Regions from separate parts of the Neorhizobium sp. BT27B genome, predicted to be linked through region 2. Evidence: riboswitches for the same ligand, from Rfam matches in the RefSeq annotation. Region 2 holds a riboswitch; the other holds the start of a gene.
The links. A riboswitch is a leader RNA that binds a small molecule or an ion and turns the genes downstream of it on or off. The one in region 2 is predicted to bind thiamine pyrophosphate.
Positions count from the first base shown of each region.

Region 1: another riboswitch for thiamine pyrophosphate. It lies ahead of thiB (thiamine ABC transporter substrate binding subunit); the one in region 2 lies ahead of AAIH70_RS26550 (ABC transporter permease).

Region 1 covers NZ_JBCIYT010000007.1:240,969-252,299, reverse strand. Annotated here, with positions in the region: gene fdxA (ferredoxin FdxA) at 110-448, shown strand; gene AAIH70_RS20205 (CarD family transcriptional regulator) at 871-1,443, shown strand; gene AAIH70_RS20200 (RNA polymerase factor sigma-32) at 1,754-2,617, shown strand; gene AAIH70_RS20195 (M48 family metalloprotease) at 2,752-4,302, opposite strand; gene AAIH70_RS20190 (ATP-binding cassette domain-containing protein) at 4,535-5,254, opposite strand; gene thiP (thiamine/thiamine pyrophosphate ABC transporter permease ThiP) at 5,251-6,876, opposite strand; gene thiB (thiamine ABC transporter substrate binding subunit) at 6,880-7,896, opposite strand; TPP riboswitch at 7,935-8,039, opposite strand; gene AAIH70_RS20175 (response regulator) at 8,090-8,542, opposite strand; gene AAIH70_RS20170 (ABC-F family ATP-binding cassette domain-containing protein) at 8,704-10,533, opposite strand; gene AAIH70_RS20165 (thiamine diphosphokinase) at 10,537-11,187, opposite strand.
Region 2 covers NZ_JBCIYT010000014.1:36,291-47,621, forward strand. Annotated here, with positions in the region: gene AAIH70_RS26540 (mannose-1-phosphate guanylyltransferase/mannose-6-phosphate isomerase) at 1-510, shown strand, start outside; partial or broken gene AAIH70_RS26545 (glycosyltransferase family 4 protein) at 583-1,692, shown strand; TPP riboswitch at 1,830-1,932, shown strand; gene AAIH70_RS26550 (ABC transporter permease) at 2,069-2,833, shown strand; gene AAIH70_RS26555 (ABC transporter substrate-binding protein) at 2,850-3,794, shown strand; gene AAIH70_RS26560 (hydroxyethylthiazole kinase) at 3,797-4,534, shown strand; gene thiE (thiamine phosphate synthase) at 4,524-5,183, shown strand; gene thiD (bifunctional hydroxymethylpyrimidine kinase/phosphomethylpyrimidine kinase) at 5,180-5,980, shown strand; gene AAIH70_RS26575 (ArsR/SmtB family transcription factor) at 6,002-6,403, opposite strand; gene AAIH70_RS26580 (ABC transporter substrate-binding protein) at 6,528-7,397, shown strand; gene AAIH70_RS26585 (LLM class flavin-dependent oxidoreductase) at 7,394-8,527, shown strand; gene AAIH70_RS26590 (ABC transporter permease subunit) at 8,520-9,359, shown strand; gene AAIH70_RS26595 (ABC transporter ATP-binding protein) at 9,356-10,060, shown strand; gene AAIH70_RS26600 (aliphatic sulfonate ABC transporter substrate-binding protein) at 10,110-11,063, shown strand; gene AAIH70_RS26605 (SDR family oxidoreductase) at 11,139-11,331, opposite strand, start outside.

The DNA.
Region 1 (11,331 bases), on a different contig from region 2:
GATAGCCCGCCTCTGTCGTTCCAGCGGTCGCGTTGTCCTCGTCCGGCCCACAGGGCTCGACATTTCCCGAAATCGGGTTCCTGACCACCGTGTTGATCTGGAGTGCTTCATGACGTACGTCGTGACCGATAACTGCATTCGCTGCAAATATACCGACTGCGTCGAAGTCTGCCCTGTCGACTGCTTCTACGAAGGCGAGAATTTTCTCGTCATCCATCCCGACGAGTGCATCGATTGCGGCGTCTGCGAGCCCGAATGTCCCGCCGAGGCGATCAAGCCCGATACGGAGCCGGGGCTGGACAAGTGGCTGAAGGTCAATGCCGAATATGCGCAGGTCTGGCCTAACATCACCATCAAGCGTGATGCTATGCCGGAAGCCAAGGAAATGGACGGCGTCTCGGACAAGTTCGAGCAGTTTTTCTCGGCTGAGCCAGGCACTGGTGATTGATCCATCAGGGTATCAAACGGCAGTTATAGCTGCCGCCACCCTGCATATTCGAGCGGAAGCAACCAATGCCGTTTGGCATTGCCTAACCTTTGCGCAGTGATTCGGGCGTTGTTTCTTCGCAACGGCGAAACCAAATCATTGATTTCCGCCTATTTTTGTGGTAGACAACTCTTACTGTTCCACAAAGCGGCATGCGTGTGCCCTAAAAACATCACGAAAACAACACGTCCCTTTTGCGCGATCCCCTGAGTTGCCATCAAGTCCGGGTGTCTGTCGCTAATTGTGATCCTGTTGTTTTTTTCGCACGCGCGTCAAGCGGACCAGTAATGGAGTCACCCGACGGTTTCCCCCGTCTCATCCGGGCCTGACTGACCCGGCCCCGGCAAGAACGCCGGGAGCGTAACAGGGAGAGTATTGTAAGAATGACGACCCAGCAGAAAAAATCTTCAGCGCGCCACGGCTTCAAGACTGGTGAATCCATTGTCTATCCGGCGCATGGAGTGGGCACGATCTCCACAATCGAAGAGCAGGAAGTGGCGGGCATGAAGCTCGAACTTTTCGTCATCGATTTCGAAAAGGATAAGATGCGCCTCAAGGTGCCGGTCGCCAAGGCTGTCAGCATCGGCATGCGCAAGCTTTCCGAAACGGACTTCGTCGAACGTGCATTGAAGGTCGTTCAGGGCAAGGCCCGCGTCAAGCGCACCATGTGGTCGCGTCGCGCTCAGGAATATGATGCAAAGATCAATTCCGGCGACCTGATCTCGATTGCAGAAGTTGTCCGCGATCTCTATCGCGCTGAAAATCAGCCGGAACAGTCCTATTCCGAGCGTCAGCTCTATGAGGCTGCTCTTGACCGCATGGCGCGTGAAATTGCCGCCGTCAACAAGATGTCTGACACCGAGTCCGTTCGCCTGATCGAGACCAATCTCGCCAAGGGCCCGAAGCGTGGCAAGTCGGTCGAAGACGACGATGCACAAGAGGAAGAAGCAGCCTGATCAAGGCGGCATTGACCTGAATTAAAAAACCCGGCTCTGCCGGGTTTTTTATTGGAACCATTTCTGGTCCCATGCGTTACCCCGCCGGAACGGCGCTCTGGTGTTTGATGGAACCGGGCGCAGTTTTCATCCACGGGGGACATGGCGCAAGCTGCGTATCCCTTAAGACGAGCGACACAACGAGGGGCGCAACGACACCACAATCTCACGCCAAAAATGCCGTATTTCAAGGGTTTAACCCCCGCTTACGTTTTTGGTCCCGTGAAATTGCGATGTCTTTGCCGGATCAACTTGTTTCAAGGAGACCGTGATGAATGCCATGTCCGCAGACCGCAATATGATCAAGATTGCCATGTCGGCACCCTACCTGGCTCGCGAGGAGGAAAAAGACCTCGCCGTGCGCTGGAAGGACGATCAGGACCAGGACGCACGCAATCAGATTGCACTTGCCCACATGCGTCTCGTGATCGCCATGGCATCGAAGTTCCGCGGCTTCGGGCTTCCCATGAGCGACCTCGTACAAGAAGGTTATGTAGGGCTGCTGGAAGCGGCGGCAAGGTTTGAGCCCGCCCGCGATGTTCGTTTCTCCACTTATGCAAGCTGGTGGATCCGCGCATCGATGCAGGATTACATCCTGCGCAACTGGTCGATCGTGCGTGGTGGCACCAGTTCCGCCCAGAAGGCGCTGTTCTTCAATTTGCGCCGCCTGCGTGCCAAGCTGGCGCGTGGCGACAACAATCTCACCGCCCAGGCCATTCACGAGGAAATCGCCGTGGCGCTTGGCGTCAGCGTTTCCGACGTTCAGACCATGGATGCACGCCTTTCCGGCAATGACGCATCGCTGCAGGCGCCGTCGATCGCCGGCGATGCCGACAGCGGGGAGCGCCTCGATATGCTGGAAAGCGCAGAGCCGCTGCCGGATGAACAGGTTTCCGGCATGATCGATGGCGAACGCCGCCTCAAATGGCTGCAGGGTGCGCTGACCAAGCTCAACGATCGTGAAAAGAAGATCATTCGCGCCCGCCGCCTGACGGATGACGGGGCAACGTTGGAAGCGCTTGGTGCGGAACTGGGCATTTCCAAGGAACGCGTGCGCCAGATCGAAAGCCGGGCCATCGAGAAGCTCAAGTCGGCGCTGGTGACCATGAACCCGCAGATGGCTGCCATTTCCTGACAACTGCCAAAACTCTGGAGGCGCCGATACGTGATGCGTATCGGTTTTGCCGTTGGTTGATATGAAAAAGCCTCCTGGCCGCGCGGTCAGGAGGCTTTTTGCATTTGGCTCTATATGCCGGATCCGGGTCGGGCCTATTCCGAAATGATCTTCACCTTTTGCCCCGCCGATACGGTTGCACTGGCGGGCATGGCGTTGATCAGCTTGAACAGGTCGAGCTTGCGATCCGTGCCCATCATGCGCGCCGCGAGGCTGGTGATCGTGTCGTTGGCAGCGACGGTGACGACGCGCACGCGCAGCGGCTTGAGGCTGGCGATTTCCTGCGGTGTCATGCGGCGAAAGCTCTGGCGCAGGATATCGGCCGTCGGCTGCAGGATGGCGCTACCTTTCGGCACCGCCGTCAGGAAACGAAAAATCTGCTTGTCAATGCGGATGACGGTAACGTCGAAATCCCAGCGCTCGGCACTGGCGCGGGCGGTTGCCGCCGGCAGGCCGTTGACGGTGATTTCCCGGACGGTATCGGGCAGCAGGCCGGCCACCCAGCCGCTGGTCATGTAATTGGTCAGGCTGCCGGTATCGCCGGCGGCCACACCGTCGAAGCGGATCGCTGTTTCGTTCGGGCCGGTTGCCAGAACGGCTTCGACCTTGTTGTCGATGCGAAACCCTTCCGGCACGTCGAAACGGATGCCCAGCCCGCCATGCAGGAAGGTCTCGTTGCGAACATAGCCTTCTTCCGGGCTGTCGCCGTAAAGCAGACCATCGATGCCGGCGAGGTAATAATCGCGACCACGGTCACCGACCGTGCCTTCCTGGCCGAAATTGCGGGCGTGCTGGCGCGCCAGTTCCACGCGCTGTGGCGCGTTCGGGTGGCTGGACAGAAAGTCGAGGCTCTGGTCATTGTCCGGATCGACCGCCGAATAACGGGCGTAAGCCGCCATGGAGTCGAGAAAGCGCGGCGAGGCATAGGGGTCGTAACCGGCTTCGCCCAGCATGCGCACGCCGATCACGTCGGCCTGCAGTTCCTGCTGACGCGAGAAGGCGGCGAGGCGCAGCTTGCCGCGCGCCAGCGCTGCCTTGCCGGCAAGATCGCTGGAGAGGACTTCGGCAACCACGCGGCTGGCGATCACTTCCGCTTCTTCACGCTTCTGGCGCTCGATGCCGTGGTTGGCGGTCACGTGGCCCATTTCGTGCGAGAGCACGGCCGCCACTTCCGAGGCGTCGTTGGCAAGTGCCAGCAGGCCGCGCGTCACGTAAAGATAACCGCCGGGTAGCGCGAATGCGTTGATTGCCGGGGAATTCAGGATGGTGATGCGGAAAGACTGGTTCGGGTTTTCCGACACCGCCGTCAGCGCACCGGCAATGCGGGCAACGAGGCGTTCCGTCTTGGCGTCGTGATATTCGCCGCCGTAGCTCGCCACGATGCGCGGATGCTCGCGCGCACCCATCTGCGCACGCGGATCGTTCTTCTGCACCTCGTCGACGATCTGCGGATTGGACGACGGCGAAACATTGGCCTGGTAGGTCTGGTCGAGGATGGACTGGCAACCGGACAGGAATGTTGCGCCTGCCAGCAACAGGCAAAGTCCTGCCGATGGCAGGCGTCTGCGCCTGACTGCAGGTGCACCGATGCGAGCTCCGATGGTGCTGCCTTCCGTCATATCTGTTGCCGCTTTGCCAACCGTCATTTGCTCAAGCCTGTAGTGGCAGGTCTGCCTGTCGGGTCTCCACGATGACCCGACGCCTGAAACCCGCCAAACGTCATATTCCACTTAACTGATTTTGCGTGCTGCATGCACGAATGTCCAAGGAAATAGAAAGAAGCCAAGCTTTTGCAAGTAATTACCAATCCGTTATCGTTCGGATAGCGGACTTTGCATCAGCCCACGTCCAAATTGTGGCACGCCCGTTGACGCTTTTTCACAAGTCGAGGAATTCCGTGAGGCCGGGCACGTCCCTGCGCATCAGAAATACCTCGATTTCCGCCTGCAAGGCGACCTCGCCATGATCGATGAACAGCGCGTGATCCGCAAGCTGGCGCACCTCACCGGCATCGTGGGTAACGATGGCGACAGTGTTGCCCGTCTCACGGTGAAGTTCCAGCAGCAGCCGTGCCATCGATTGTCGCAGGCCCGGATCAAGTGCGGCAAAAGGCTCATCCAGCAGAAGCACGGGGCGCTGCCGCACCAGCGCGCGGGCAAAAGCGGCACGCTGTCTTTCGCCGCCGGACAGAGTGCCCGGCATGCGCTTTTCATATCCGCCCAAACCCACACGCTCCAGCGCCTCGCTTATCCGTTTCCTGTCGCCGGAGGTGAGCTTCAGCGCGGGGTGAATGCCAAGGCCGATATTGGTGGCAAGGTCCAGATGGGCGAAAAGATTGTTATCCTGAAACACCAGCGACACCGGCCGCTGCGAAGGATGCAATGCCGTGACATTGCTGCCGCCAATCGAAATTTTTCCGCTGTCCGGTGTCTCGAAGCCGGCGATCAGGTTGAGAAGTGTGGATTTTCCCGATCCTGAGGGGCCGGTAATGGCGGTGATCGCGCCGCCTGGCAGTTCGCAATCGAACCGGAATTTTCGGGTGCCCAGCGTCAGGCCCACGTTCTGCACTCGAATGCCGGATGGCTCGCTGGCTGTCATCCTCGTTCGTCTTTCCTGTCGCGTTGACCGGCCGTGCCGGCAATCGTCAAGCCCAGGCACAGAAGGGCCAGAATCAGTGCAAACCCGTCCGCATCGGCGGTACGGTAGCTGCCCAGCCGGCTATAGACCAGCCAGGGCAGGGTGACGAGATCCTCCGATCCGAACAGCGCGACCGCGCCGAGATCACCGAGCGACAAAGCCATGGCGAAGGAGAGGGCTGTGGCGAGAGGGGTTTTCAGCACCGGCAGGTCAATCAGCCGCAGCCGTGTGAAGCCGAAAACGCCGAGATTGGTGGCCTGTCTGGCCGTCCGTTGCCTGTGTATCGCAAAGGCGGGAGACAGAACGCGCATCACGAAGGGCAGGGCGGTCATGGCGTTGATCATCACCACCAGCAGCGGTGCAAAGCGCGAAACCTCGCCGTAAGGCCGGAGCAGCAGGAACCAGCCGGTACCGATCACCACCGGCGGCACAAGCAGCACAAGCGATGACAGGCTGGCAAGCAGGGCGGAAAAACTGCGGGCGGTGAGGCCGGGTTTGCGGCTGTCGGCCAGGGCGGCGCGGGCATTGATGATGGTGATCGCCGCCGCCAGCGAGATCATTGCGGCCATAAGGGCGATCCACACACTCGTCCATACTGCCTTCCAGAATACGGGGGTGGTCAACAGCCGGGCAAAATCGGCTTTTACCCCGGCAACAAGGATGGAGACGAGTGGCAGGCACAGAAAGAGCACGGCGAGGACAATAAAAATTCCATCCCAGAAACGCGCAGCGCTGCTGCCGCCATCGAACCGCCGTGCCGAACGACCGGTGGCGGCATTGTCGTCCCCAGGTGTCGGCAGCAGCGCCATAAGAGCCAGAACCGATGCGGTGACGGCGATCTGCAGCAGGGATAGGGAGATGGCGCGCGCAGGATCGAAATCGAAGCGCAGCGACTGGTAGATCGCCACTTCCAGCGTCGTTGCTGCCGGCCCGCCACCAAGCACTAGCACAAGCGTAAAGCTGGTGGCGCAGAGCATAAACACCAATCCCGCAATCCCGGCCAGAAGTGGCTTCACCGCCGGCCACTCGACAAAACGGAATACGGAGAAAGAGGGCAAGCCGAGGCTGGCCGACAATCGCCAATATTCCGGCGGAAGGCGCTCCAGCCCGGCCAGAAGCAGCCGGCAGGCGAGCGGCAGGTTGAAAAACACATGTGCGATCAGAATACCGCTCAGGCCATAGATGCTGACCGGATCGCTGACGCCGATCATCGCCAGCCCGCTGTTGAGCACGCCGGTGCGGCCCCAGATGCCGATCAGGCCAAGCGCGCCGATCAGAACCGGCAGGCCCATCGGCACGGCCATCAGCCGGATGATCCAGATGCGGCCGGGGAATTTGGGCTGGCGTGCCAGCGCCAGCGCCAGCGGCAAGGCAAGTGCCACCGAAAGCAATGTCGAAAGCCCTGCCTGCAAAAGCGTGAAACGCAGAATACGCCAGACATAGGCATCGAACAGTGGTCGGCCCGTGTCACCGCTGTCGAAGAAGAGAAGGGCGATGACGGCGAGAGCGATGAACAGGGTGATGCCGGCGAAAACCACTCCGCCGCCGGCATATCCGCGTTGTCGCTCCGCCTTCGTCAGCATGGGTCAGTTCAGGCTCATGGCGGCCAGCCATTCATCGATCCAGGCGCGGCGGTTGTTTGCCACCTGTGCCGGGTCCATCAGAAACGTCTTTGACGGCTTCACCAGCTTGTCGAAAGCGTCCGGCAGCGGTTTGTCGGTTGCCGTTACCGGCATCATCCAGTTGGTGGTGGCGATCTCGTCCTGAAACGCTGGCGTCACCATGAAGGAGAGGAATTTCTGCGCCAGTTCCCTGTTCGGCGTGTTCTTCAAGAGACCGGCCACCTCGATCTGGATATAATGACCTTCGGAAAAGGCCGCGGCCTGATAGCGGTCGCTCTTATCCTCGACCATGTGATAGGCGGGCGAGGTGGTGTAGGAGAGTACCATCGGCACTTCGCCCTTGGTGAACATGCCATAGGCTTCCGACCAGCCGGGCGTTACCGTCAGCACGCGCTTCTTCAGTTGTGCCCAGGCTTCCGGCGCCTTGTCGCCATACACGGATTTCACCCACAAAAGCAGACCGAGACCCGGCGTCGAGGTGCGTGGGTCCTGAATGACGATTTTTTGGGAAGGGTCGCCCTCCACCAGTTCCTTCAGGCTTTTCGGCGGGTTCTTCAGCGTCTGCGTATCGTAGACAACGGCGAAATGGCCGTAGTCATAGGGCACGAAAATATCGTCCTGATAACCGCCGGGAACCGTCAGTTTCGCCGTGTCGACGCCACTCTTGTCGAACAGGCCGGTATCGATCGCCTCTTTCACGAGATTGGTATCGAGGCCGAGTGCGATATCGGCCTTGGTGCCGGCGCCTTCCAGCTTGAGGCGCGTCAAAAGCGCCACGCCATCGGCGACGGCGACGAAATTGACCGTGCAGTCGCAGGTCTTCTCGAACGCCGCTTTCACCTTGGGGCCGGGACCCCATTCGGCGACAAAACTTTCGTAGGTGTAGACAGTGAGTGTCTTTTTCTCCTGCGCATGGGCCGGCAGGGCAAAGGACAGAGCGGCAGTCAAAACCGCGGCAAGGGAAAATATTCGTTTGCGCATCGGCGCCTCCTCAATACGAATAATGGGAATAGGGCGCTGATGATGAGCCGTCTAATCCCTCCGCCGGTGTTAGCCGGATCAGGTTCCGCGGGTTGGCAAAAGCCTCTCAGCCGCATTTACATGCAGCACCCCGTTAGAGCGGTAAAAGATGTAATCCGTGCCTGCGATCTTGGCAAGCGCCGCCGATGGGGCGTCAGTGCTGGGTATGGCGGAACACGTGCAGCTCACGCGGCACGGCCGCGATGCCGCCGACGCGGCTGGCGATCGCATAATTGATCGACTGTTCCAGCACTTCCGGCATGGCCGGTTTGGTCAGCACACCGAGCGTGCCTTCGACGCCGTCATTCACGTCTTCCGGGTTGGCCGTCATGAAAATCACGGTGATGCCGAATTCCTCGGCCAGCTGCCGGGCGATCTCGGGTCCGGTCGGACCATCGGAAAGATTGATGTCGACAAGAGCAATGTCGGAAGAAGCCGCAAGTGCCATGGCATGCTTGCGTCCGCTGGCAAAACCGGAGACTTCCAGGCCCATTCCTTCAATGGTCTCGGCCACATCAAGTGCAATGAGGAATTCGTCCTCAACGATCATAACCCGTTGAATCATTTGTTTGCTCGCCACTCGGCGAAACGCAGAACTCGCCGACACGGAACGTCCCCTCGTTGAACTCGAAACATGTCTCCGGCACAGGCCTTTTCCAAGGGCATGTGACCGGATTACGTATCGAACGTCCAGCAAACGCTAATGTTCCGCCACGCGACAGATTTTTGTCGGTCTAAAATATTGTTAACAATAACATTTTGTTTGCATTAGCTTTCCAGCTCCTCGCGCAGCATTTCCAGCTCCAGCCATTCCTCTTCCATCTTTGCCTGTTTTTCACGCAAGGCCGCCGCCTGTTCCGCCAGTTTTGCAAAGGCTTTCGGGTCCTTCGAAAACAGGTTGGGGTCGGCCATGGCCTGATCGTGCTTGGCAAGCTCGGCTTCTGCCTTGGCGATTTCCTTCGGCAGGTTTTCGAGCGCAAACTTCTGCTTGAAGGAGAGTTTGCCCTTGGATTTCGCCGGCTCGCCAGCTGTCGATGACGATGCGGCGGGTGTTGCCACCGACTTTGCCTTTTCCGCCTTGCGCTTTTCGTCAGCGGCACCTTTTCGCTGCGCCAGCATGTCGGTGTAGCCACCTGCGTATTCGATCCAGTCGCCATCCGGTGCATCCGGGCTGGCCGGCGCGATGGTCGAGGTCACGGTGCGGTCGAGAAAGTCACGGTCGTGGCTGACGAGAATGACGGTGCCGTTATAACCCGCAACGATTTCCTGCAGCAGATCAAGCGTCTCGATGTCGAGGTCGTTGGTCGGTTCGTCGAGGATCAACAGGTTCGATGGCTTGGCCAGCATGCGGGCCAGCATCAGCCGGGCGCGCTCGCCACCCGAAAGGTTCTTGATCGGCGTGCGGATCTGCTCCGGCTGGAACAGAAAGTCCTTCATGTAACCGGCCACATGCCGCTGCTCGCCATTGACCAGCAATGTCTCGCCGCGACCGTCGGTCAGGTAATGCGACAGCGTGTCTTCGAGATCGAGATCTTCGCGCTTCTGGTCCAGCGTGGCGATTTCCAGATTGGTACCGAGCTTGATCCAGCCACTGTCGGGCTTCAACTGGCCGGTCAGCATCTTCAGAAGTGTCGTCTTGCCGGCGCCGTTCGGGCCGACGAGACCGATGCGGTCGCCACGATGGATGCGGATCGAGAAGGGTGCGACGATGGTGCGGTCTTCATAAGCCTTGGTGATGTTTTCAGCTTCCACCACCAGCTTGCCGGATTCGCGACCTTCGGCCACCGAGGCCTGAACAGAACCCTGCGCTCCCTTGTGGCCACGATAATCGGCGCGCATGGCCTGCAATTCGCCGACGCGGCGCATGTTGCGCTTGCGGCGTGCGGTCACGCCATAGCGCATCCAGTGTTCTTCGCGTTCGATTGCCTTGCCCAGCTTGTGCTGCTCGATCTCTTCCTCTTCCAGCACCTGATCACGCCAGGCTTCGAAATGGCCAAAGCCACGCGAAAGCCGGCGGGATGTGCCGCGGTCCAGCCAGACGGTGGCGTTCGACACCTTTTCAAGGAAACGACGGTCGTGGCTGATGACGACAAGCGCGCTGCGCGTCTTGCGCAACTCTTCTTCCAGCCATTCGATGGTCGGCAGGTCGAGATGGTTGGTCGGCTCGTCCAGCATCAGAATATCGGGTTCCGGCGCCATGACGCGGGCAAGTGCGGCACGGCGTGCCTCGCCGCCCGAAAGGCGGGCAGGGTCTTCCTCGCCGGTCAGGCCGAGATGTTCCAGAAGATAGGTGACGCGGTACGGATCATCGCCCGGTCCAAGGCCGGATTCGGCATAGGCCTGAACGGTGGTGTAGCCGCCGAAATCGGGCGCCTGTTCGAGATAGCGAATGGTCGCCGACGGATGACGAAAGACCTCGCCCGATTGCGCTTCGACAATGCCGGCAGCGATCTTCATCAGTGTCGATTTGCCCGAGCCGTTGCGGCCTACAAGGCAGATACGGTCGCCCGGTTCCACCTGCAGGTTGGCGCCGTTCAGAAGCGGCGCGCCACCAAAGGTCAGCAGGATGTCGTCGAGTTTCAGAATTGGGGGTGCCATGGTTCAGGCTCCGGTCAGGTCATAGGGGCGGGCGAGGACGATTGCCCTGCCTCGCTGAAGAGAAAATTCCACGGTGCCTTCCGCGACATTGGAAACGGTGCGCGAGGAGCCGAATGGAAGCGAAAAGTCGGTGACGGGATAACGGACGTTGCGGATATCGAGCCCTTCCAGATCGGAAAAGCCGAGAACCGAAAACAGCGAATTGCCGGGCAGGTCGAGAGTGATCGTGCCCGGCAGAAGCGGCACGGCTTCTTCCTCGCCCGACGTCAGAAGAATGTCGAACCCCTCCTCGGCCAGCCGCACGGCATGCAGCAGGTGTTGCAACGCATGGTCCGAGCGCTCGCCGCCCAGCGCGCCGGCAAGGATCAGGCGTTTTGCCCCGCGTGCGATGGCCTCACCGGTGGCGATTTCGCCGTCCGTTTCGTTCTTGGCAGGCGGATAGGACTGACGTTCGACATCGGGCCATTGCTGCTGAAGGCCGGCGTCGGACGAGTCGAAATCACCCACCCAGAGCTCCGGCTGCAAACCAAGTGCTGCCGCATGGCGCATGCCGCTATCGGCCGCAATGCTGCGGCTGCCGGCCAGTGCCTGTGTCAGGCGCTCGGTCACGGTCAGTGGTCCGCCAAGCAGAATGGTGAAGGTCGTTGATGTCATCGGCAATGCCCATAGCGCAAACCGGCGAAAAAGGGAAAGCGTGACGCCCAATTCCGATGATTTTCGTCAGGTGACGGAGAATGCCTGCGATCTGCCTCTTCAAGGCAAAATCATGCTGCCATTGACGGCAGCCTCAGCAAGGAT
Region 2 (11,331 bases):
CTGGTTCTGTCACGCGCCTCGCACCTTGCGGTGCAGGGCCTCAAGGACGTCGCGGTTATCGCCAGCGAGGACGCGGTTTACGTCGGTCGCCTCGATGAAGCGCAGGAAGTCGGCAAGCTGGTGAAGTACCTCGCCAAAGCCAAAGCGACATCGAGCCTGACGGAAACCCACCCGACCTCCTATCGCCCCTGGGGCGGCTACACGTCGCTTCTCAACGGCGACCGTTTCCAAGTGAAGCGTCTGTTCGTGTTGCCGGGCAAGAAGCTGTCGCTGCAGAAACATTTCCATCGTTCGGAACACTGGATCTGCGTCAAGGGCACGGCAGAAGTGACCGTCGGCGACAAGGTTACCTTTGTGCGTGAAAACGAGTCAGTTTACATTCCGCAGGGCGACCTTCATCGCCTCTATAATCCCGGCAAGATCATGCTGGAAATGATCGAGGTGCAGACCGGCTCCTATCTCGGCGAAGACGACATCGTTCGCGTCTCCGACGAATTCGGTCGCGGGTAAAGCCCGAAATCAAGGCTCGGCGCCGTCGTTCTGGTGAACGGCGTCGGGCAACGATGCATTCGAGGCTTTGAAATGCGCGTTCTCCACGTCTTCAAGACGTATTATCCGGATACTTTCGGCGGCGTCGAGCGGACGATCCATGCGATCGCCAAGGGCGCAGGTCTGCACGACATACAGTCCGATGTGCTGTCGCTCAGCCGTGAGCCGATCGCCAACAGCGTGGAATTCGACGACCATATGGCGCACAAGGCAAAACTCGATTTCGAGTTTGCCTCTACCGGCTTTTCACGCGCCGCGGTCACCAAATTCAAACAGCTCAGCGCTGGTTCCGACATCGTCCACTACCATTTCCCCTGGCCGTTCATGGACCTTCTGCATGTGCTGCATCCGCCGGGAAAGCCGACGGTGGTCACCTAGCATTCCGATATCGTCAAACAGAAGACGCTGTTGCAGCTCTATCGGCCGCTGATGCACCGCTTCCTGTCGCGTGTCGATCGCATCGTCGCGACCTCGCCGAACTATCTGGCGAGCAGCGAAGTACTGCAGCGCTACCGGGACAAGACCGAGGTCATTCCGCTGGGCCTCGACGAGGCGGATTATCCGCATGCATCTGCGCAACTGAAAGACGGGTGGAAGGCACGCTTCCCAAGACCGTTCTTTCTGTTCATCGGTGTGCTGCGTTATTACAAAGGCCTCCACACGCTGATCGAGGCGGCAAAGCATGTCGATGCCGACATCCTGATCGCCGGCGAAGGACCTGTGGAAGGCGACCTGAAAAACCAGGCGGCCCGCGCCGGCCTGTCCAATGTGCATTTTCTTGGTCCGATCAGCGATCTCGACAAGGCGGCGTTGCTGCAGCTTTGCACCGCTTTTGTGTTTCCCTCGCACCTGCGCTCCGAGGCCTTTGGCCTTTCGCTCGTTGAAGCAGCCATGTTCGGCAAGCCGATGATCAGCTGCGAAATCGGCACGGGAACGAGTTTCGTCAACAGGGATGGCGAAACAGGCATCGTCGTGCCGCCCAATAGCCCGACAGGTCTCGCTGACGCCATGAGGCGCTTGCAGTCAGAGCCGCGAACAGTGGCCGTATTCTCGGCGAACGCGCGACAGAGATACAATCAGGAGCTGAGAGCCGAAGTGATGGTGGACAGGTACTGCCAGCTCTATCGGTCTTTGACACGTTAGACGAAGCAGCTTTTCGCAAACATTTTGCCGCCACGCCGATATGGGCTGGATGCGTCTGTAAATCATGAAATCGCACAGGACCTGACACAGAATGCTTGCACCGGATTGACAAAGGCAGTTTCCCGGTCCAGCTTCATCGCCATTCCGAGGGGAGCACCGAACGGTGCTGAGATGGCGGTGAGCCGGACCCTTGAACCTGATCCGGGTCATTCCGGCGTAGGAACGGAAACGGCGCGTTTGTGCACCTCTTTCTTATTCTCCGCTCGCCTGGATCTCCATGATATCGCTGTCAGGAGATCAGCCATGCCACACGTTTTGAGAGATTTTCGAGCCCGTCGACCATCGCGGTCCGGTGGCTGCATGTCACGTCACTGACATGCAGTTCCGGTTCGCGGCCTTCGGGCTTTTTCTGCTGCTGGCAATCTGGCTGGCAGCCGTGGAGCTGTTTTCACCACCACGCTATCTCCTGCCATCACCGTTCGCGGTGGTGCAGGCCTTGGCGCGTCAAAGCGATTTCCTTGCCCATCACACGTTAGTCACGCTCGGGGAAATTTTCGCGGGCCTGCTTTTCGGCAGCGTCTTCGGCATAGCGGTGGCGTTTCTGGTGATGGCGCTGCCGCGCACCGGCAGGCTTGTCTGGCCAATGGTGCTTGTCCTGCAGACCTTTCCCGTCTTCGTGCTCGCGCCGCTTCTGGTTCTCTGGCTGGGTTTCGGCATGGCCTCGAAAGTGGCGATGACGACGATCGTCATCTTCTTCCCCGTCGCCTCGTCCTTCGCAGATGGACTGAGGCGCACCGAACCGGTGCTGATGGAATCGGCCGCACTGACGAAGGCGACGCCGTGGCAGGTGCTGGTGCGGCTGAGGGTGCCGCTTGCCCTGCCCGCGCTGATATCGGGCCTGCGAGTCGCCGTGCCGCTTGCGCCGCTTGGCGCCGTCATCGGCGAATGGGTGGGGGCTTCGGCCGGGCTGGGTTTCGTCATGGTTCAGGCCAATGCCCGCATGCAGACCGACATCGTGTTTGCCGCCATGGCCATTCTGGCGCTGACCAGCGTCAGCCTGCGGATGATCTTCGACCGCCTGACACGCGGACATCCGCATTGGGCGGCAGAGACCGATCCCGACACACTGTTTTCATCCTGAGGAGAGACGACAAACAATGAAACGAACCCTGCTGGCAATCGCCATTGCCATGTTCACCAGCCTCAATGCCTCCGCTGCCCATGCCGCCGACAAACTGACGGTCATGCTCGAATGGTTCGTCAACCCGGATCATGCCCCGCTCGTCATTGCTGCACGCAACGGCTATTTCGAAGCCGCCGGCCTCGACGTCGAGCTGGTGCCGCCGGCCGATCCATCGACGGTGCCGCGTCTTGTCGCGGCGGGTCAGGCCGATATCGGCATTCATTACCAGCCGAACCTCTATCTCGACCGCGCCGCCGGCCTGCCGCTCAAGCGCATCGGCACACTGGTCGAAACACCGCTGAACACCGTCACCGTACTCGCCGATGGTCCGATCAAAAGCCTGAAGGATCTGCGCGGCAAGAAGATCGGCTTTTCCGTCACCGGGTTCGAAGACGCCATGCTGAAACGCATGCTGGAGGGCGAAGGGCTGAGCCTTGAGGATGTAGAGCTCATCAACGTCAATTTTGCGCTGTCGCCTTCGCTGATCGGCGGCAAGGTCGATGCCACGCTTGGCGGCTTTCGCAATTTCGAGCTGACCCAGATGCGTATCGAAGGCCATGAAGGCCGATCGTTCTTTCCCGAAGAACACGGCGTGCCCGTTTATGACGAACTGATTTTCGTCGCGAACGACAGGCTGACGGCCGATCCGCGCCTGCCGCGTTTTCTCGAAGCTGTCGAGAAGGCCGCAATCTTCCTGACCAATCATCCCGACGACGCCTGGAAACTGTTCATCGCCGCCTATCCCAATCTCGACGATGCGCTGAACCGTCAGGCCTTCACCGATACGCTGCCGCGGTTTGCCAAACGGCCGGCGGCGCTCGATCGCGGCCGGTACCAGCGATTTGGCGATTTCATGCAGGCAAGCGGGCTGATCCAAAAAGCGCCGCCCGTCGAAGACATCGCACTGGAGATCCGCTGACCATGACGCAGACATTCCCGACAGCAGAACAAGCCGCCGACCTACTACAGCGCGTACGCGCGCGGCGCCCGAGGGTGCATTGCCTGATGAACACGGTGGTGCAGAAATTCACCGCCGACGGAATTACCGTGATCGGCGCCATCCCGTCGATGACATCTTCACCGGACGAGATCGCCGATTTCGTATCCAAGGCGGATGTGCTCACCGTCAATCTCGGCACGCTGGATGCCGAACGCCGCAACGTCATCGAACGGGCGGTCGAGATCGCCAATGATGCGGGAAAACCCTGGATCCTCGATCCGGTCCATTGCGACTATTCGCCGTCACGTCTGGCCTTTGCCCGGACGCTGATTGCGCACCGGCCCACCGTCGTTCGCGGCAACAGGGCGGAGATGGCACTGATCGGCGATACCGGCGCCATTCTGAACATCGAGACCGGCGCGGCAGACCGGCTAACGGATGGCAGACGCAGCGTCACCGTGCGCAACGGCCATCGCTGGATGGCGGAAGTCACCGGCACGGGCTGCCTGTCCGGCGGGGTGATTGCCGCCTTCCTGACCGTCGAGCCGGATGCGCTTGCCGCCGCCACCGCGGCACTGGCAGCAACCGGCGTGGCGGCCGAACAGGCTGCCGAACTCGCACGCGGCCCCGGCAGTTTCGGCGTCGCCTTTCTGGACACGCTCTCGGCGCTCACCCCGGAAGCACTGCGCAAGGCTGCAAGGATCGACCATGACCATTGATTACCGACTGAACCCGATCGTCGATGCCGGCCTTGCCGATATCGGCAACCTGCCGGAACTCGCCGCTATCGCCGCAAAAAATGGCGCGACGCTGATCCAGTACCGCGACAAGACCGGCTCGACCGGCGCCATGATCGAGCGCGCCAAGGCCATTCTCGAAGCGCTGCGGGGAACCGGCGTGCCGCTGGTGGTGAACGACCGCGTCGATGTGGCACTGGCGGCCGGCGCAGACGGTGTGCATCTGGGCGCCGACGACATGGATGCCGCAACCGCGCGTCGGCTGCTTGGCCCTGCGGCCATCATCGGCCTCACCGTCAAGACACCTGCCGATGCCGAACGGGCCGGACGGGCGGCGGCAAGCTATGCCTGCATCGGCGGCGTGTTCGAGACGTTGTCGAAGCACAATCCCGATCCGCCGGTCGGGCTGGATGGCTTTCGCCGGCTGCGGGCGCAATTGCGTACACTCGATCCCGGCCTGCCGGTCGGCGCCATCGCCGGTATCGGCCTGCGGCAAGTGCCGGATGTGATCGCCGCCGGTGCCGATGGCGTCGCCGTCATTTCGGCGATCTTTCGCGCACCCGACATTGCCACCGCCTGCCGTGATTTTCGACACGCCGTCGATCACGCCTTGAAGGGAGTGCCGCAATGACAGCCACCGCCATGACGATTGCCGGATCCGACAGCGGCGGTGGCGCCGGCATCCAGGCTGATATCAAGACGTTCTCGGCGCTGGGTGTCTACGCCACCAGTGTGATCACCGCCGTGACCGCGCAAAACACGCTTGGCGTAACCGCGGTGGAGGATATCTCGTCACAGACGATCCGAGCGCAGATCCGGTCGGTGCTTGCCGATATCGATGTGCATGCCATCAAGATCGGCATGGTGTCACGCAGCGAAACCATCCTCGCAATTGCGCAGGAACTGGAAGGCTATCAAGGTCCGGTTGTTCTCGATCCGGTCATGGTCGCGACATCGGGCGACCGGCTGTTGCGCGAGGATGCGATCGAGGCCCTGATCGCCGGCCTCGTGCCGAAGGCGACGATCGTCACGCCAAACCTGCCGGAAGCCGCCCTGCTCACCGCCACGCCCATCGCCGAAACGCGGGCGCAGATGATCCGTCAGGCGGAAATCATCCTGACCGCCGGTGCCGCTTCCGTGCTGATCAAGGGCGGTCATGCCGGCGGCGATGACAGCGTCGATCTTCTTGTCGATCATGCGGGTGTCAGGGAATTTTCGGCACCCCGCGTGGATACGAACAATGACCACGGCACCGGCTGCACGCTGGCAGCGGCAGTGACCGCTGGTCTCGCCAGTGGTATGGCGCTCGGCGATGCGGTGGATCACGCCAAAACCTATCTCCAGCAGGCCCTTATCGAGGGAAAGACCTTGAAAATCGGCGGCGGGCACGGCCCGGTTCATCATTTCCATCAATGGTGGCGCGCATGATGCCCGCCATCTCCCGCAGGATCAACCCATCTCGCCCGGCAGCGTTTCGCCGAACTGCGCACCGCGCCAGATCGCCGAAGCCTGCGGGTTGGCAAACAGAAGACGCAAATGGCCGATGATCTGGCCTGCGCGGGGATCGGCCAGCCGGTAGACGACCGCTTTGGCGGCACGTTCGCCGGCAATGATGCCCGCCTCGCGCAGTTCGCCGATCTGCTGCGACAGGGTCGGCTGGTGCACGTCGAGGATCTTTTCCAGCTCACCCACCGTCCGCGCGCCCTCCATCAGCACGCACAGGATCGACAGGCGAACCGGGTTCGACATCGATTTCATGAAATCGGACGCCTCGCCGATCGCCTGGCATCTAATTTTCGGCACATGCGGCTTGCGATTTCGTTCATCCGCGCCGTTTTGGTCTTTCGTCATTCTGCGTCCTCCAACGCTGGAATATTTTTCTTCCTCATCAGGCAATTTCAGCGTCGCATTTCTCGCCGAGCCTGTTACCTTCATTATATAAATTTATATAACAACATTCAATGAGGTGAACGTTTTGGTTTTGAGGATTGGCCACCACCCCAACAATCTGCACCTTCGGCTGGCGTCTTTATGGCCCGGCGCCTTCGCATCGTTCAAGCCGGAATTCGTCAGTTACGTCGAGGGCCGCGAGACGGCAACACGGCTTCAGGCAGATGAATTCGATATCGGCGGCACCGGCTCCACGCCGCCCATTCTGGCCGCCGCATCCGGCCTGTCGGTTGCCTATGCCGGCGCATCGGCGCCGCGCCCGACGAACGGTGCCATCTTTGTTGCCAAAACCGCCGACATCGAAACCATCGCCGACCTGAAGGGCAAGCCGATCGCCCTGGTGGACGGTTCTTTCCTGACCTATCTCCTCGCCAAGCGCCTTGAAGAGGCGGGGCTCACGCTGAACGATGTCGAGCGCAGGGATATCGCGCCCGTGCCCTCCCGCGAGGCTTTGCAGGAGGGAACGGTTGCCGCCTGGATCGCCATGGCACCGCATCTCGAACAGTCCCTCGTCAGCGGCGAGTTCCGTGTTCTGGCCCATTGCGGCGATCTCATTCCCAATCGCTCGACCTTCTGGACGATCAAGGATCGTGGCCTGTCGGCCGAGACGCTCGACGCCTTCGCAGGCGAGTTGCAACACCTTGGCCAGCAGATCGCTGCTGATCCGGAAAAGGCTGCGGCATTGCTGTCTGTCGATGGCAACGAGGCGGAGCGCCGCGCCTGGACACGCATCGTCTCCGAGCGGAACTGGGACGTGATTACTGCCGATACGCGGCTGTTGCGTGAACAGCAGGCGGAGGCCGACACGCTGTTTGCCCATGGCGACCTCGCCGCCAAACTCACCATCGATACCAATACTGCCGACACGAACAACGGCAAGGAGATCGGACCATGAACGTTCTCTGGTACATGTGCGCTCCCGATGGTGCCTATCCGTGGAAGCCGGAAGGCTCCCGCACCATCGATTACGGTTATTACAAGCAGCTTGCCCAGGCCTATGACCATCTCGGTTATACCGGCGCCCTGTTTGCCACCGGTGCGCACGATGTCTGGCCGCTGGCCGGCGCGTTGCTGCCCTATACGGAACGGATGAAATTCCTGATCGCCTTCCATCCCGGCCTGATTGCCCCGACGCTTCTGGCCAAGATGGCGGCGACGTTTCAGGAATTTTCCAATGGCCGCCTGATGCTGAACGTCGTTTCCGGCGACGCAAAGATGCTCGGCGCCTATGGCATGATGCTCCCCCATGACGAACGTTACGTCATGGCCGATGAATACCTGACCATCTGGCACCGGCTGATGGCGGGGGAAAGCGTCACCCACAAGGGCAAATATTTCCAGACCGAAGGCGCAAAGCTGGCGCTGCCGGCCGGCACCGACATCCAGCCGCCGCCGCTCTGGTTCGGTGGTTCGTCGGACAGCGCCATCGAAGTGGCCGCCAAGCATGTGGAAACCTATCTCTCATGGGGCGAAACGCCGGAGCAGATGGGCGAGAAGGTCAAGCAGGTAAAAGCCCGCGCGGCCGAACATGGCCGCGAACTCACCTATGGCATCCGCCTTTACGTCATCGTCCGCCAGACCGACGCCAAGGCCTGGGAAGCGGCCGCCGATCTCTACGACCAGATGGACGAGACGGCGATTGCCGGCAACAAGCGTTTCGTGTCCAACACGGATTCGATCGGCCAGCAGCGGATGAGCGCCATGCATGGCGGCATCAAGCCGACCAATCTCCGCGACCTCGAAATCGCCCCCAACCTGTGGGCGGGCATCGGCCTCGTGCGCCCCGGCCCCGGCACCGCCATTGTCGGTTCCCCCGACACCGTGATCCGCACGCTGGAGGCCTACCGCAAGGTCGGCGTCGATACGTTCATCCTGTCCGGCATGCCGCTTCTGGAGGAAGCCTATCGTTTCGGCGAACTCGTGCTGCCCAAACTGCCGGTCGAACGGCTGGTGCCGGAACGCAAGCAGTTTACATGGTCGACGCTGTTCGATCGCGATCTGTCCGGGAAACCCGCCAATGGCTGATACCAGCACGGCCGGTCAGACCAACGCGACTAACCCGGTGGCTGGCCCGGCACCGGGCCGACGTAGCGGCCGCAAACTGGCCAACACCGCCATGCGGCTGGCCTCACCGCTTGCCATCATCCTTGTCTGGCAACTCGCCAGCATGACTGGCCTGCTGTCGCCGCGCATCCTTGCCGGGCCAAGCGACATCATCGCGACTGCCGGACGCCTCGTTGCGTCCGGCGAGCTGATCAACGGCCTGATCGTGTCCTTCCTGCGCGTACTGGCAGGTTTCTCGATCGCGCTGATCCTCGGCATTCTTCTGGCCTTGGTCTCGGGCCTGTCGCGGCTGGGTGAAACGATCATCGACCCACCGATCCAGATGCTGAAGGCCATGCCGTTCCTCGGCCTCTTGCCGCTGTTCATCCTGTGGTTCGGCATCGGCGAAGCGCCAAAGATCGGGCTTGTCGCCTTCGGCACCGTCTTTCCGATCTACCTCACCCTGCATGGCGGCATTCGCGGTATCGACAAGAAGTTGATCGAGGCTGGGCAGACGCTGGAGCTCGGCACATTCGGCATCATCCGCCATATCGTCATTCCCGGCGCGCTGCCATCGCTTCTCGTCGGCGTGCGTTATGGCCTCAGTGTCGCGTGGTTGAGCCTTGTCGTCGGCGAACAGATCAACGCCTCCAGCGGCATCGGCTACATCATCACCTATGCCCGCGATTTCCTGCAGACGGACGTTATCGTCGTCTGCCTTCTCGTCTACGCCATCATGGGCCTGCTGACCGATGGTCTGGTGCGCATGATCGAAGCCTATGCGCTGCGCTGGCGCCCGGAGGTGATCGCATGAGCACTCTTGTCGATATCCGCAAACTGCACCGCTCGTTCGGCGGCCCGGCCGTTCTCGATGGCATCGATCTGACCATGGCGCCCGGCGAATTCGTTGCCCTGCTCGGCCGCAGCGGCTCTGGGAAATCCACCCTGCTGCGTGTTCTCGCCGGTCTCGACACCGCACCGGCGCAGAAGCTGGAACTTCCCTCCCGCCGTTCGGTGGTTTTTCAGGAGCCGCGCCTTCTGCCCTGGAAAAGCGTGATCGACAACGTCGCGCTCGGCGTACGCCGCGCGGATGCGCGATCCTTGGCGACGCAGGCGCTGGCTGACGTTGGCCTGTCGCACCGGGTCGATGCCTGGCCGCTGACGCTTTCGGGCGGCGAGGCGCAACGCTCGGCTCTCGCACGGGCTCTGGTTCGCGAACCGGAACTGCTGCTTTTGGACGAACCCTTTGCCGCACTCGACGCCCTTACCCGGCTGCGCATGCATGATCTGGTGTTCGAACTCTGGCGCAAACATCACCCGGCGGTGCTGCTCGTCACCCATGACGTTTGGGAGGCGGTGGCGCTTGCCGACCGTATACTGGTGCTCGACCAGGGTCGTTTCATCAAAGAAATCCGCGTCGATATCGATCACCCGCGCCGCCGCGACGATCCCCGAACCAGCCGTATCGAAGCCGAGCTTCTCAGGGAACTCGGCGTCGAACCCCTTCATGCTTGAACACCCGCATGCCCGAACCCCACGCCAGAATGGCAGATTGGACACATTGATGATCACCAAGCGCACATTCCTTGCAGCCGCGGCCTTCGTCACCGCCGCCGCCACCTTCGCACCCTCCGTTCAGGCCGCCGACGATGTCGTGCGGATCGGCTGGCTGCGCGGTCCCAACGACATCACGCTCGCCAAATCCCGCGGCACGCTGGAAAAGGCGCTGTCCGAAAAGGGCATCAAGGTGGAATGGGCCGGCCCCTTCCCGGCCGCCGCCCCCGCCTTCGAGGCGCTCAATGCCGGCAGCATCGACATCACGGCCGGCAGCTCGACATCGGCAATCGCAGCGCTTTCGGCCAAAATCCCGCTCGTCGTTTTCGCCTACCAGAAGATGGCGCCCGGTTCCGAAGGCATCGTGGTGAAAAAGGATTCCGGCATCGCCTCGATCAAGGACCTCGCCGGCAAGAAGGTCGCGGTCAACCGTGGCGGCACCGGCGAATATCTGCTGATGCAGGGCCTTGAAACCAATGGCGTCGATCCGAAAAGCGTCGAACGCGTTTATCTCAGCCCCAGCGACAGTGGCCCGAGCTTTACCCAGGGCCATGTCGACGCCTGGGCAACCTGGGACCCCTTCCTGACGATCGCGGAAAAAGCCTATGACGGCAAGGTCGTTGCCGATGGTGCTGCCATCAAGTCCGACAATGCCGTGGTTCTGGTCGCAAGCAGCGCCTTCGCCAAGGAAAAGGCCGATCAGCTTCAGCTCGTTTTCGACGTCATCAAGTCGGAAAACGCCTGGGCCGTGGCCAACAAGACGGAAGCCGGCGCCATCTGGGCCAAGGAAATGAACGTTCCGGCAGATCTCGGCGCCAAGATCGGCGAAAACAATGCCGTTCCGACCACCGGCGTTTCGGAAGCCAATGTGAAGCAGATCACCGCCGTGGCCGAATGGTATGCCAAGAGCGGCATCATTCCGGCCCTGCCGGATGTCGCTGCCGGCGTCGTGTCGCTGAAGTAGAACACTGCCCAAGTCTCGATGTTTGCGCCATGCATCCATGGCGCAAACACCGCAGGCAATCGCGACAGCTGCAGATCAGACGGCGAGAAAGCCACCATCCACACTGAGCACAGCGCCATTGACCATCGCCGTATCCGGTGACAGCAGTGTCGCAATCGTGCGCGCCACATCCTCCACTTCCGCGAAACGCCCGATCGGGTGACGCACCATCATGGGGGCCGATTTTGCCGGATCGCTCCAGGCCGCAAGTGCAAGTTCGGTCAGCGTG